2 regions of the Pseudoalteromonas sp. N1230-9 genome follow, and region 2 is predicted to be linked to the other one. Evidence: predicted binding sites of a transcription regulator. Region 2 holds the regulator's gene; the other holds the start of a gene.
The links. Region 2 encodes LexA, which represses DNA repair genes until DNA is damaged. Its sites were predicted from a motif close to TACTGTATNNNNATACAGTA; they were not measured.
Positions count from the first base shown of each region.

Region 1: LY624_RS10280 (SulA-like leucine-rich domain-containing protein) is a predicted target of LexA. The motif match lies at 4,700-4,719, and genes of this name have one in related genera.

Region 1 covers NZ_CP090419.1:2,198,891-2,206,359, reverse strand. Annotated here, with positions in the region: gene LY624_RS10325 (ion channel) at 1-42, opposite strand, end outside; gene LY624_RS10320 (M48 family metallopeptidase) at 146-832, shown strand; tRNA gene LY624_RS10315 (tRNA-Tyr) at 875-959, opposite strand; tRNA gene LY624_RS10310 (tRNA-Tyr) at 1,008-1,092, opposite strand; gene LY624_RS10305 (VC2046/SO_2500 family protein) at 1,205-1,720, shown strand; gene LY624_RS10300 (DUF6172 family protein) at 1,882-2,181, shown strand; gene LY624_RS10295 (alpha/beta hydrolase) at 2,248-2,889, shown strand; gene LY624_RS10290 (alpha/beta hydrolase) at 2,892-3,707, shown strand; gene LY624_RS10285 (YchJ family protein) at 3,719-4,198, opposite strand; gene LY624_RS10280 (SulA-like leucine-rich domain-containing protein) at 4,239-4,676, opposite strand; gene LY624_RS10275 (S9 family peptidase) at 4,978-6,903, opposite strand; gene LY624_RS10270 (ABC transporter ATP-binding protein) at 7,053-7,469, shown strand, end outside.
Region 2 covers NZ_CP090419.1:3,457,565-3,465,033, forward strand. Annotated here, with positions in the region: gene coxB (cytochrome c oxidase subunit II) at 1-1,098, opposite strand, end outside; gene LY624_RS16235 (hypothetical protein) at 1,305-1,481, shown strand; gene lexA (transcriptional repressor LexA) at 1,612-2,229, opposite strand; gene LY624_RS16245 (PaaI family thioesterase) at 2,391-2,831, shown strand; gene LY624_RS16250 (hypothetical protein) at 2,837-3,217, opposite strand; gene LY624_RS16255 (hypothetical protein) at 3,375-4,094, shown strand; gene LY624_RS16260 (endonuclease) at 4,245-4,883, shown strand; gene LY624_RS16265 (S41 family peptidase) at 4,996-6,621, shown strand; gene LY624_RS16270 (hypothetical protein) at 6,614-6,988, shown strand; gene hmpA (NO-inducible flavohemoprotein) at 7,022-7,469, opposite strand, start outside.

The DNA of each region.
Region 1 (7,469 bases), 1.3 Mb from region 2:
TCCTGTGGGAGAGGTATAACTACAACAGGGTTTATCAGGCATAAGAATGAAAACTTATTTGTTAGTCATATTTATAGATTAGCAGGTATTTTACAGGGTAAAATGTAATACCAAGATTTTATGCATTGAATTGGTTTATTTTTTGTTGGATTACACATTAAAACGCAGTAAACGTAGGAAAACAGTAGCGATTAAAGTAGCTCAGCAGCAGCTAACAGTCTACGCGCCTCATTTTGTACCACTAGGTGATATTGAGTCCTGGCTCGTGTCTAAAAAAAACTGGGTACAAGCACAAATTGCTAAGCAAGCTTCACAAGCACAAATGCAGCAGTTTCCATTGGAAACGGGCGTAATAAACTTATTTAACCAACCGTTAGCAATTAAACTTAATAAAGGCAAAAGTAGTCACTGGCAACAAAATGAACGCTCAAGTGAGCTGAGCTTATCAGTGTCATCACGTGTAAAGAATACAGAGAGTAAGTATTTGTCATTACTGGAAGACTTTTTACATCACAAGCTAGAGAGCTACCTTGAAATGCGTATTCATGACTACTGCTTGAAAATGCAGGAGGCATTGCCAGAGCAGTTAAAAGTGCAACATTATAAACGTCGCTGGGGGAGCTGTAATCAACGTCGAGAGTTAACTTTCAACCTACACTTAGCCTGTGCGCCAACGTGGGTAATCGACTATGTAATTGTCCATGAACTTGCGCATTTAAAATATATGAATCACAGTTCTGTATTTTGGCAGCGTGTGAGTCGCTTTTACCCTGATTATAAAAAAGCAAGTCAGTGGTTAAAAGTAAACGGTAGTCAGTTACGCTGGCAATGAGATAATAACAAAATAGATATAAAGAGAAGTCGTATAGAAAAGTGGTGGAGGGAGCTGGATTCGAACCAGCGAAGGCTGAGCCGTCAGATTTACAGTCTGATCCCTTTGGCCGCTCGGGAACCCCTCCACACTAATTGTTATTGCATTTGGCCCCACTTAACTGAGCGTAGAAAAGTGGTGGAGGGAGCTGGATTCGAACCAGCGAAGGCTGAGCCGTCAGATTTACAGTCTGATCCCTTTGGCCGCTCGGGAACCCCTCCAATGCAACGGCGCTGATAATAGCAAACTGATTATTTAAGTAAAGAAAAAAACTAAAGAAAAATGGATTAATGCCGATAACTGGTTAATCTTGAAACTATTCGGCTAAAGTCTATGCAAATTGATGGTTTGTTACTCAATGAGAGTCAACTTGATAATCGTCTTAATAAAAGTGTTCATGAGCAACGCAGTGGAGAATTTGCTTTACTATTGGCAATGCTCTCTCATGATGTGCTCGACTTTAGTCAGTTTCACCTACCAAAATCAGAGTTAGCTAACACCCAAATATCTGAGCAAGCGCTACGTAATGAGTTAGGGGCGGGACCAAAGCAAGCATTAGCACCAGAGCAATTTGACATGCTAATTGGCGAGCAAAATGCATTTCGTCTTCTAAGTGGTGGACTTACAGACATTCGTTTACGTCAATGTTTAAACCCAGAGCCACTGACAATTCGTGATGATAAATGCCATGTGCCATTAAATGTCATTGATAATTGCGAACCTGCTGTTAGAAAGCGTTATTACACTAATAATAGTGTTACAGAGCGACCACAAATGGATGCAGCGGCTTTTTATGATGGCTTAAAAGACGAATCAATTCATCAGCCTTTGTACTTAGCGACAGCTTAAACAATTAATTCCATTGTCATAACTTTCTTGTACGCTACAATAGGTAATATAGGTAAATTTCAGCGTATTATTAAAAACTACAGCTAATTTTAAATGTGCTTGTTATAATGCGACCTAGTGGCTTTATGCCATGACTATTGAATCAAGTTATTAGGACCATAATGAAAAAAACATTCACGCTTAACCATGAGAAAATCAAATATCCTCGTATGGTTGATGCAGCCAAACACGAAGTAAAAAAATACTTAAAACGTGAACGCAACAAAACACTTCCTGAAGGGGCTGATTATTGGGCGTTTGACTGTAAGTTTGGCGAATCTGCAGAAGATGCTCAGGTTGTGCATGTGGCAGAGATCAACAAATGCATTAGCGATATTGAAGCCAAAGGACTTATGACGTTTTATGTTGAAATCTTAGCGCGTCCTGCACAGCGACAATTACAAGAGTTTGACGAAGAGTAAACGTCAAACGAGCGAATCTAAGAGTGGGCCTTATGGCCCATTTTTATTGCCTAGCTATGGATTAGTATGCGCCGTTTTTTATTACTACTCGTTATTTGCGGATGCCAAGTCCAAGCAAATACTATTTATGATGAGCTTCCTAGTAGCTTCAATAGCAATGAGCATTATGTTTTTTATTCTCATGGTTACATCGTCGAAGGTGAGCACACTCGTCCACGTCATCCAAAATATGGCATTTATGATTTTCCTGCAATTAAAAAAGCACTAGCAGATCCAGCCTATAACTTAATTGCATACCACCGAAAAAAAGGCACAGCCCCATTTTTATTTGCTAAAAAGTTAGCTGCTGATGTCGACATTTTATTAAAGGCAGGTGTTCCTGAGTCGCATATTAGTCTGGTCGGTTTTTCACGAGGTGGGGCATTATCGGTACTGGCAGCCAATGAACTTAAACGCACAAATATCAACTTAATAATATTAGCAGGGTGTGCAGGTTTAATTAAAAAGCATCCATCAGTTAGGGCATTCGGTAAGGTTTACTCAATCTTTGAACGTTCAGATCAGGTTGGCTCTTGCCAATTTTTAATTGATAGGAGTGAAGTTACTAAGTTCGAAGAAATAAGCATTAATACAGGACTCTCTCATGGCGCATTTTATGAGCCAAAAGATGAGTGGGTGTTACCCATTAAGAAATGGCTAAAGGATTAACGATGCCTAATATACTTTTTATTTTGATGTTCTGTATTTTTGGGACAAGCTTTACCGCTTGGGCTGAACCCTATACTCTGCCGCGCACTGATACAGTTTTGCTAAAAGATAAACATACAGAAAACGAATACCCCATTACTATCAAACTGCCACGTAGCTATCAAAAACAAAGCCAGAAACGTTACCCTGTGGTTTATCTGTTAGACGCCAATTACAGTTTGCCCATAGCCTCAGGTGCTAGCCGTTTTATGATGAATTCAGGCTCCATTGAGGAAGTAATTCTTGTTGCCGTTGGTTATCAAAAGGGCATATCAGGGCTAAATAGCCGAATTCATGATTACACACCGTTTGTTGATAAGACATGGAAACGTGCTACAGGGGGCGCAAAGCAACATTTAAATTACTTAAAACACACTGTTATTCCTTATATTAACACCCATTATCGAACTGGCACGCAAAAGACACTTGTCGGTAATTCATTAGGGGGCCTGTTTGCTGCTTATACCTTATTTACCGAGCCGACGCTTTTTTCAAGCTATATTATTGGCAGTCCATCAGTGTGGTTTAAAGAAAACTCAATATTAGCTATGGCTGTAAAACCAGCTACCAACACTACAAAAGTTTACATCGCAGTGGGTGAGCTTGAAGAGAGTGAAGGTGAAAAAATGGTTTTTGGTACTAAACAATTAGTAGATAAAATTAATAAGCAAAGTGGCGAACACGTGATGACAAATTTATTTGTTATTCCACATGCCCACCACGCAACGGCTTTCCCTACAACGGCCAGTCAAGGTTTAGATTGGCTATATAAAAAGTGAATAGCCGTGATTTAAATTGCGTGACACTTTTTATATTTTTTGCCGCTACCGCAAGGGCATTCATCATTACGGCCAATTTTAATATCTGCAACGGGCGTTATATCACCATCAAGGTAACGCCATAGGCCATCTTCTTTAATAAAACGCGACTTTTCGTGTAACTCACAATACAAGTTTTGGTAAAAGTAATTTGCTTTAAATTCTACAAAACCTTCTTGCTCGTTATATTCAGTATCTAAAACGTTTAGCTTGGTAAAACGACAGCTATTTGCAAAATCTTTAATTTCGCGAACCGAGTTCGCGGCTTGCTGGCTTTGTGCATAGGTACTAAATACATATTTTGCATCTTTTAGCGCGTAAGCACTAAAACGAGAACGCATAAGTTGTTCTGGCGTATCAGCTTGGCTTGCGCCTGTATGAAAAGGCTGGCAGCAAAGCTCGTAAGTCGATTCGCTGCCACAAGGACAAAGGGGGTATGTGAGTGATGTCATAACAACTTACCTAAAACTATAAATTGTTATTTTAACAAGCCTATTGTGGCTGGGGTACTAAATTGTTTAATTGAGCGCTTTTTGTAAAACAATAAAACTTAGCAGATGCCTGCTCAAGGTTTAAATTCATCGAATCTAGTTGGTGGTTGTTTACAATATCTGTCCATGTGATCACAGCAGCAAAATTACCGTTATGTAATGCTGAGTTAAGTACGTACTCAAGGTTAACTAAATGCTTTTGTCTGATCACAAGTAGTTTGCTGGTATCAATCGAACACGAATCTAATAATGCTTTGCTAGGTACATGATCAGGGGCAATTAATAGTGTCCATGCATTTTGGCTATTGTAATGATGCAATACTTTTAATAACTCAAAGGTTGCTGATATTTCGTCTTCAATTTGAATTAAATTAACAGACGCTTTGTCGTTATCTTGTTGGTAGCTTTTAACTGTTCTTAATGTAATTGGCTGTAACATAACTTTCACTCACTGGTTGTTTATACAGTATGTGTATACAGTAGTTTATACAGTGTTTTTGCGCAAGTACTTTTTTGCTATTTTTTAACCAATAGTTCAGTTTTATTTTAATTAAAAATATTTAGTTGTTATTAAACATGTAGTTATGATTTTCTTTGAAGAGCTAAAAAGGTGAAAAATCTACCACTAAATTCATACAGTATTTCGTACAGTACTGTATGAAATACTAAATTTTGCTTGTATACAGGTATTTTGCATAAAAAAGCCGGTATAAAACCGGCCTTTAACCTTTACTGTTTTACTACTTATCTAAGTAGGTATTTAAAAACTCAAGGTATGCGTTTGAGGCTTTAATACGGTTTTCCTTTTTAGTAAAACCATGGCCTTCATCATCAAATAACACATAGTCGACAGGCACACCATTTGCCTTTACAGCGGCAACAAGTTCATCGCTTTCAACTTGTAAAACCCGTGGGTCGTTAGCACCTTGGATCACCATTAATGGCTTAGTGATGTTTTTAGCATGAAAGAGCGGCGAAATTGCACGGTGACGTTCGCCGTCTGTCGCGGGGTCGCCCATTTCATCATACAGCGCCTTTTTAAAACTCTCCCACCATGGTGGGATCGAGTTTAAGGTTCTAACCCAGTTTGTTACACCAAAGATATTAATGCCTACTTTGAATTCTTCAGGTTCGAAGGCAAGTGCTGCAGCAGTCATGAAACCACCATAACTCCCTCCCATGATGCCAATTTTGTCTGCGTCAACCCAATCTAGGCTTTGCAGGTGTTTTTTACCATAAACGATATCTTGTAAATCGTCAGTGCCATGCTTTTTGTCATCTAAATGAAAGAAGGTTTTACCGTAACCTGAACTGCCACGGTTATTGACTGCAAAAATGGCATAACCATGATTGACTAGATGCTGCTGCATTGCACTATAACCTGTGCGGCTTTGTCCGCCTGGGCCGCCATGCACCCAAACTAAAGCTGGTACTTTGTTGTTGCTGTTAGCTTGCTTAGGCTTATATAAAACCCCAGGGATTTCTAAACCATCAAAACTTTTAAAGCGTACAATTGTGCTTTCAACTAAGTCATTTTGATCAATCGCATCACTTAGTGTGTTGGTTAACTGTTTCGCTTTCGACTCACCGAGTTGCCACACAAATAAGTTGCTTGGCGAGGTATCTGAATTCAAGTAAAACGCCATGGTCTTTTCATCAGCAGAGAAGTTTACACCACGTAAGTTACCAGCCGGTAATGATGGCATAGCAATGCCTTTACCTGTGGTGGTATCGATTATCGACACCTTAGTGCTCGCATCAGCATTAACACCACTTACTTGATAACGACCAGATTTAGAGAAGTAAATAAAGCTCACATCCCATTCATCTTTGAGGGCAGGGCTATGCTCGCCAGTCGTTAAATCATAGCGCCAAATTTCTGCAAACTCACCTTTGGCATCGGTTGAGTAATACAGTGATTTACTGTCTCTTGAGAAGGTTTCAGGACCGTATTTGGCATCGTCGTCATGGCGAGTGATGAGTTCTGGTTTAAGCGTTTTTTTGCGAGTATCAAGAATGAATACATCGCTGTCTTTGTTCGAATTGTTTTTCGATAAAGCAATAAAACGGCCATCAGGGCTGATTGCACCGACATCAAGCCCCATAGTATTTTGATAAACAGGGGTCACTTCATAGCTGTTAGCATCAACGCGATAAAGGTCCATAAACTTAGCATCACGTTGATTGCTTGTTATAAAAAATTGTTTCGCATCTTCAGTGAAGCCTGCAAAACCCGCGCGGGTTTCTTCACCTGGGGTGAGATCTTTAACTGTGCCATCGGTTTCGCGCACATAGATGTGATAACGCTCGTTACCGCCTGAGTCTTTAGTAAATAATACGCGCTCATCGTTAGGGAAATAAGCGACTGCATAAGTACTGTCTTCAAAATCTGTTAAACGGGCTTTCTTGGCGGTTTTAATATCGACTTCGTACAAGCTATAAATACCGCTTTCGTCGCTGCTTATTAGTACTTTGTCGCCCTTCGGTGAAAAACTGCTACCCATAATTGAGGTTGTATCAAAAAAGGTCTCAGCATCATATTGTTTAACTGTTTGGACTTGCTGTTGGTTATTAGTATTAGTTGTTGATTGGTTTGACTGTGAACATCCTGCTAATGCAAGGCTGAGCGCACAAGCAATGGCTGCTAATTGGAAACTCGGTTTCATTGTAATTATTCCTTTTTATTTTTCCGCAATAGAGTCTTACTTGTTCAATTTATAAACGCAAGCCTTCGAGCGTTGATATTTGTTACAAATCATGTAACTAAATGTGGACACCAGTGTGTTAGTATTTTTCCACAATTAAAGGAATAATCATGATAGAAATTAAAGACCTCAATAAGCGTTTCGCTTCGGCTCAAGTTTTTAAAAATTATAATAAGCAGTTCAACGGCAAAAAAACTTGTTTACAAGCAGCTAATGGCAAGGGAAAAACAACATTACTGATGATCATTGCAGGCCTCGAAAATCCACAATCAGGGTATGTTTTGTTCAATAGTGAAACAATTGAATCTGTTCAAAGTTATGTTTCGATTGCCAGTGACCGTATTGCGCTGCCCAATTTTTTAACCGCGCGACAAATTATTGAACTTAGTTGTAAGGCGTTAAAGAAAGAAATGCCAGAGCAACTTATTACCGGATTTAGGTTTGATGAGCACCTCAATACCCGTTTTAGTGCTTTGTCGAGTGGTAATCAAAAGAAGTGCCAACTTATTATTGCTTTTTTAAAGCAA
Region 2 (7,469 bases):
CGGCTGGATGACATCACCCGTATCATTGCCCCAAGCATTTCGTTTATACGTAATGACAGCTGCAAGCTGCTTAATTGAAAGCTGTTTATCGAATGCTTGCATTGCTGTACCAGGCTTGCCATGAAGCACAATATCAATGTGATCTTTAACATCACCTAGTACAATAGGGCTACCTTTAAGCGCAGGAAATACGCCTGGTAGCCCCATACCTGTTGGCTGATGACATGCTGCACAGCTAGCCATGTAGACTTGCTCACCTAGTGTCATTAACTCTTCTTTCGCAAGTGTTTGATCAAGTAATGCAGCATCCGCTGCTGCCGCATTCGCTTTTTCTTGTTTGGCATCAGCTAACCAAGTTGCAAACTCATCTTCAGGTAATGCTTGAACCACAACAGGCATAAAACCATGATCTTTACCACACAGTTCAGCACATTGGCCCCGATAAACACCAGGTTCGTTAATTCGTGTCCATGCTTCATTGATAAAGCCCGGATTTGCATCTTTTTTCACCGCAAAATCAGGAACCCACCAAGAGTGAATAACATCGTCAGAAGTCATCAAAAAGCGTACTTTTTTATTGATAGGAAGAACCAGCGGCTTATCGACTTCAAGTAAGTAATTTGCTGTCTTTTCAGCTTGGTTATCTATTTGATCTTTTGGTGTCGACAAAATCGAGTAATAGGCAATATCTTCACCCATATATTCGTAATGCCATTTCCATTGAGAGCCCGTGACCTTAATGGTGATATCCGCCTTAGAGGCATCTTCCATGGCGATTAAGGTTTTTGTGGCAGGCACAGCCATGGCAATTAAAATCACAAACGGAATGGCAGTCCAAAGAATTTCAACTTTTGTGCTTTCATGAAATTGGGCAGGCTTTGCCCCTTTTGATTTTCTATGATGTATTAAAGCCCAAAACATCACCGCAAAAACGATGACGCCGATTACACAACAGATAATAAATATCGTCATGTGTAACTCATAAACATTATTACTTATATCAGTTACCCCTTTACGCATATTAAATTGACTATTTGCCAATACTAACTGCGGTAGAGACACTAATATAAGCCACAAGGCATAACGCATTTTACCCATGTGACAGCTCCTTTAGATGCTATTGCAAGACGCAAAGCGAAAAGGCGTACAGCTAGGTGCCCATTCGTATTTTTATTGTTAAGAGCAAACACGTACCAACACGACAGAAATCTGATACAAGCTCATCGTTTAACACCACAGCACATTATTTTGTGTCTTTTTAGTAAAACGGTGTTAACACAATGTATTAACCAATTAGTTAAAAAATGAACAATAAGCAAGTTTTTAATCTAAGAAATGTTTATTTTGGTGCAAAAATAACAACTATAATCAGAGCGTTATTTGTAAAAAAAGGAGAAGAGCAAAAACTCAAAAAGAAAGGAAAACTGCGCTATACATGGACTCCCAGCAACGCTAATGGGTCACAAATCGATGCTAAATAGGTAAAAAGCGGCGTCGCACCAAATTAAATCAGTTTGACGCACCATTTTGGAAACATCTTACTCAGTACAATACATCAAAACAAAAAACGAGCGTGACTGAGAACACTAAAGTTACTTAAGTATATTAGCGTTACATCCAATCAGCATTACGAATAACGCCCACTGCCAATCCTTCAATATTGAAAGATTCGTGTTCGAGATCAACTTCAATCGGTGCAAACTCGTCATTTTCTGCATGTAGGAGGACTTTTCGACCTGCTTTTTCTAAGCGTTTTACAGTCACATCTTCATCAACACGCGCAACGACAACTTGACCATTTTCAGCCACTTGTGTTCTGTGTACTGCCAGTAAATCACCATCCATAATGCCTATATCTTTCATACTCATGCCATTAACACGTAGTAAAAAATCTGCAGCGGGCTTAAACAAAGATGGATCAACCTGACAATGACTCTCTACATGTTCCTGCGCTAAAATTGGCTCACCTGCGGCAACACGACCAATTAAAGGGAGTCCTAGTTGTTCTGGCTCATCTTCTTCAACTAACTGAATACCACGACTCGCACCAGGCTTCATTTTTATCATGCCTTTTTTAGCCAGCGCTTTAAGATGTTCTTCAGCAGCATTGGCACTTTTAAAACCAAGCGTTTGAGCTATTTCGGCACGAGTTGGCGGCATGCCCGTATCTTTAATAAATACTTTAATAAGTTCTAATATTTGCGATTGGCGTTTCGTTAATGGGCGCATACAACTGGTTTTCCATACAGTACATTTAACTGTGAGTATATACAGTTATCTGAAAATCGCAAATTTAAATTAGCCACCTCATTTTGCTACAAAACTAACATTGAACAGCACAGTTATATGCAATATGGTAGTAGCTTTAATTAGCTTGCTAAGGAAATACCATGAGCATTTGGCACCAGCCAATCACTTTAGAGCAATGCCAGCAATTTGCACAAGGCATTACAGGTGAAGGAACTTTAATGAAAACCATGGGCATTGAAATAACCGAAATTGGTGATGACTACCTAGTTGCCACCATGCCCGCTATACCAGCCCACCATAATCCAATGGGGATGGTACACGGAGGCGCAAATGTTGTGCTAGCTGAGACTGTGGCCAGTTATGCGGCAAATTTTGTTGTTGACTTCGAAAAGTTTTATTGTGTCGGCCAAGAGATAAATGCCAATCACCTCAAAGCATCACGCAAAGGCGTACTTACAGCAATTACACGCCCTATTCATCTAGGGAAAAGAACATCGGTTTGGGAAATTAAAATTAGTAATGCGGCAGGTGAACTGTGCTGCGTATCACGTATGACCGCAGCAGTGGTAGAACGAAGATAGCGAGCTTAGCTCTGAACTGGGTAAATGGTAATTTCGATCCCTGCGCCAATGGCTGAAATACGTAATAAGGTATCTGCGTGCAGGGCTTGATTAAAACATTTTGGCGAGTCACCTGACTCAAAACCAATATCAAATGTTCGTTTTGAACACGAAAGCCACTGTTTCAATGCATTGCGTGAACATGACTCAATTAATTCGCATAATTGATTAATTGCTTTATCTGGCGTGCTAATGTCGGCTGTTGCTTCAATACGAGCAAGTTGACGATATTCATCTTTGTCATAATGTAAGACCATGGCGTTTTTCTTTAAATCAGCCACCAGTGCACTTATATCGTGTTTTGATTCAAGCTCCAAGTCTACATTTAAAAATTGAATTTCCGACATACCTTCGTTTTACCCTCTATTAATAGCGATTGGAACTTTAACGCAGTTTTGTCTATATACCAAATCTAGAATACAGTTAATGCGACATTATGCCGCATTGGCAGCCTAATTTAAGCTTTTACAATAGCACCTATACAAAAATAACAAGTGGTTTTCTATGAATAAACGTATGTTCAAATATGCCCGCAAAGTGCATAAATGGTTAGGTTACTTGCTCGCCATACAAATCTTTTTTTGGCTGCTGGGTGGCTTGGTAATGAGCGCCATTCCACTTGAAAAAGTACATGGCAAACACTTAGCTAAACGCAGCCTCAGTAATCCATTTAAAGTACATGATTACATGGCATCAATTGATGCAATAACAGCTCAGTTTGAGCAAATTAGTGATATAAAATACAGCCACTTACTCACAAAACCCACTATTGAAATTGCCACTTTAAACGGTACATTTACCTTTGATGGTATAACGGGTGAAGTAATGGCTAGGCCAAGTGAATCTGAGATTATTGAAAATGCTAAAGCACACCTACTCATTAGTGCAAAGACCTCTCAAGTACAGCTTTTAGCAAAAGGACCCAGAGAAATTGCATACAAAGCGAATGTTTGGCAAGTCAGCTTTGATGACTGGCTGACAACTACCCTGTATTTAGATAGCGCTACAGGTAAGGTCATTACAGTACGCAGCACTATTTGGCGTATTTTCGACTTTTTCTGGATGTTGCATATTATGGATTACGACGAGCGCGAGGACTTTAATAACCCCTTACTTATAAGCTTTGCAGCCACCAGCGTACTGTTTTGTCTTTCTGGCATTTTATTATTACTACAAAACCTACGTATAAAACGCCGTAAGTCAATTTCAATTATCAGTAAATAATCCTACCAGCATCGGCACCACTGTTTTGGTGCCTTGCTTATAACTTGTCGAAGTTTGAATTGTCCGGACTGATTATCTCGATAACAATCAAACTCTTTTTCTTTTAGAGCTATCACTCTACAATAGCAAATCCTGTAGTTCACACATGTGATGGATATGCGTTTATTTTTCTCTTTACTATTTTGCCTTGGGGTTTGTTTTACTGCCTCTGCGGAGCAATTTTCTAGCTTTTCTAGTGCCAAAAAATATCTAATAAAGACCTTACCAAACGACACCAAGAGCCTATATTGTGATTGTGATATAAAACGTGAAGGTAAAAAGTTAGTGCCTGATCCAACGCGATGCGGCTACCTGCCGCGAAATGCTGTCACTCGTTCTGGTAAACAAAATATACGGGCACACCGTATTGAGTGGGAGCATATTGTACCTGCTTGGGAGTTTGGTCATCAACTGCAGTGCTGGCAAGAAGGTGGTAGAAAAAATTGCCGAAAAGTGAGTAAAAAATTTCGTCAAATGGAAGCTGACATAAATAACTTAGCACCAGCCATCGGTGAAATTAATGCTGATCGCTCTAACTATCGTTTTGGTATGGTAGCCAATAACATCAAACAGTACGGAGCATGTCCTGTTAAGGTTGACTTTAAACAGCGTGTTGTTGAACCGCCAGTTTATGCTCGAAAGCGCATTGCAGATACTTACTTCTATATGCAAAAAACCTATGGACTCGCTATTTCAAACAAACAACAGAAGCTCTTTGAAGCATGGCAAAAACTTGAACCTGCAGACTGACATGATGCGCTGAAAATTTATACACTTATTTACACTATTTAGATCGCCCTTTATTGTCATCGCGTATACTTACTGATACTTTTTCAACAACTGTTTACAGGAAAGTAATCTCATGTTTAAAAGTAACAAACTCGCGCAGGCGACTTTTTTTCTCTTTTCAAGCCTTTATTTAACGGCTTGCGGTGGGGGCAGTTCGTTAGACTCTGACACAGATACAGTAACTCCACCTCCCGCTAACTCTTCCACTGTTTGGACAGCCGGTACATTTGCGCCATCCAGCGAGTTTAAAGATCAATGCGCCGTCCCTCGCACAGGAAATGATCCATTCAATGAAAATCAGCCTTACCCCGACACTGCTGGTTCTGAGTTTACAGAAAAAATGTGGTTACGCTCATGGAGTGATGAAACATACCTTTGGTACGATGAAATCGAAGACAACAACCCTAATGACTTTAGCTCAGTTGCAGCCTACTACGCTCAACTGAAAACATTTCAAACGACAGACTCAGGCGCTAACAAAGACAACTTTCATTTTAGTCAGCCAACTGAAGATTTCTTCAAAGAGTCGCAATCTGGTGTTGTATCGGGCTACGGAATTAACTGGGCTTTTCTTAGTAACACACCACCTCGAATACTACGCATTGCCTATTTAGAGGATGGCTCACCTGCCGCCAATGCGGGTTTACAACGCGGTGATACGGTTTTATCGGCGGATAATATAAGTATTAACGACAACACCGAAGCTGGCATTGAAATTTTGAATGAAGTACTGTTCAACCCCACAGCTGGCAGCACCCATAACCTTAAACTACGAAGCAATGATGGTACTGAAAAATCAATCAATGTGGTAGCAGGTAATATAACCCAAACCCCTGTGCAAAATGTGAATACACTGATCACTGAAAATGGCACCAAAGTTGGTTATATGCAGTTTAATAGTCACATAAGCATCGCCCAGCCTGAGCTTATTAATGCTGTTAATAAGTTCAAAACCGATATGATCGATGAGCTTGTGATTGACTTTAGATACAACGGTGGTGGCGTATTGGCTCTTTCTGCACAACTTGCTTACATGGTTGCAGGCCCTGCCAATAGTAGAGGTTTTGACTATTATCAAACCATTAGAAACGACAAACAACCCAATGATACGCCCTTTCCATTTATTGACTTTGAAATTGATTATTCAACTTTTCAAGCGACTAACAACACACTCCCCGATTTAAACTTATCAAAAGTGTATGTGCTTAGCACTGAAGGAACTTGCTCGGCATCAGAAGCATTTATTAATGGGCTCAAAGGCATCAACGCAGAGGTTATTCTAATTGGTGATAAGACTTGTGGTAAACCGTACGGGTTTAATCCAACTCATAACTGTGCAACAACCTACTTTACTATTCAATTTTCAGGAGTGAATGAAAAGGGGTTCGGTGAATATTCAGATGGCTTAAAACCGACTCCTACTCCGCAGTTTGACGCCGACGTGCAAGGTTGTCTGGCTGCAGACGATTTTAACCATCAGTTGGGCGATAAAAACGAAGATTTATTATCTACAGCACTTTTCCATATCGCGAATAATCGCTGCCCTATTTCAACTCAAACAGCAAAAATCAAACAGCCCAACATCTCAGTCAATGCGTTAGCGGATACAGGCTTACCACTCGTTCCTAAACAACCGCTATATAAAGAGAATATGGACTTAACACGCCCCTTACCAACAAAAGGAAATAGCGATGAGTAAAAAATACCTCTTTATTTCATCATTGCTGATGAGTTTAACTGCGTGTCAAAGTACCCAAGCAAAACAACCGCTAGATGCGACGTTAACTCGCATCAACCCAGGCGTGATTACCGAGTTACAACAGGCCATTCAATCAGCTAAAGGGGGGGCTTTAGTGACCTTAGCTGATGATGTGTTCACCAAAAGTGCTGTGCTTTTAATTGATCATGGTACAGGTAAAGGACCTGATGGATTGCCAATAATGGGCGCTCATTCAATTCCTTCTGAGAAGTTTCTGTTGCAAAAAGCAGGCGAGCAATGCCTGCTTTACTACCCCAAAAAAGAGCGCCGTATTCCACTTCCTAATGTAGAGTGCGAAGTTAACTAACAATCAGGCGCAGCACAGGCTGCGCCCTTATCATTATAGGCTTTGATGAGGGCCAAACACCTCATAGTGAATGCGCTCACTTGCAACCCCAATACTTAGCAGCTGCTCTTTTATCATTGCCATAAAGGCGATTGGACCACACAGGTAAAAGTCACCTTTGCTAATTGGTAAGCTATCAGCGATGTGATTTACATCCATCAAGCCCGCAAAATCTCCCCCCTTGCCATCTTTTAACCACGTAACACAATGCAATGAAGCGTGCGCTTGTTGTTGCTTTATTAAATACTCTTTAAAGGCAAACTGCGCCTCACTGTCGCAAGCATGTAGGTAATGGATTGACTGATTAGGTTGATTACCTAATAGTGTTTCTAGCATCGCCATCATTGGGGTTTGACCAACACCCGCTGAAATCAATACGACAGGCGAGTCGATTTCGCGAAGTACAAAGTCGCCTGCTGGAGGATAAACTTCAATTACCTCG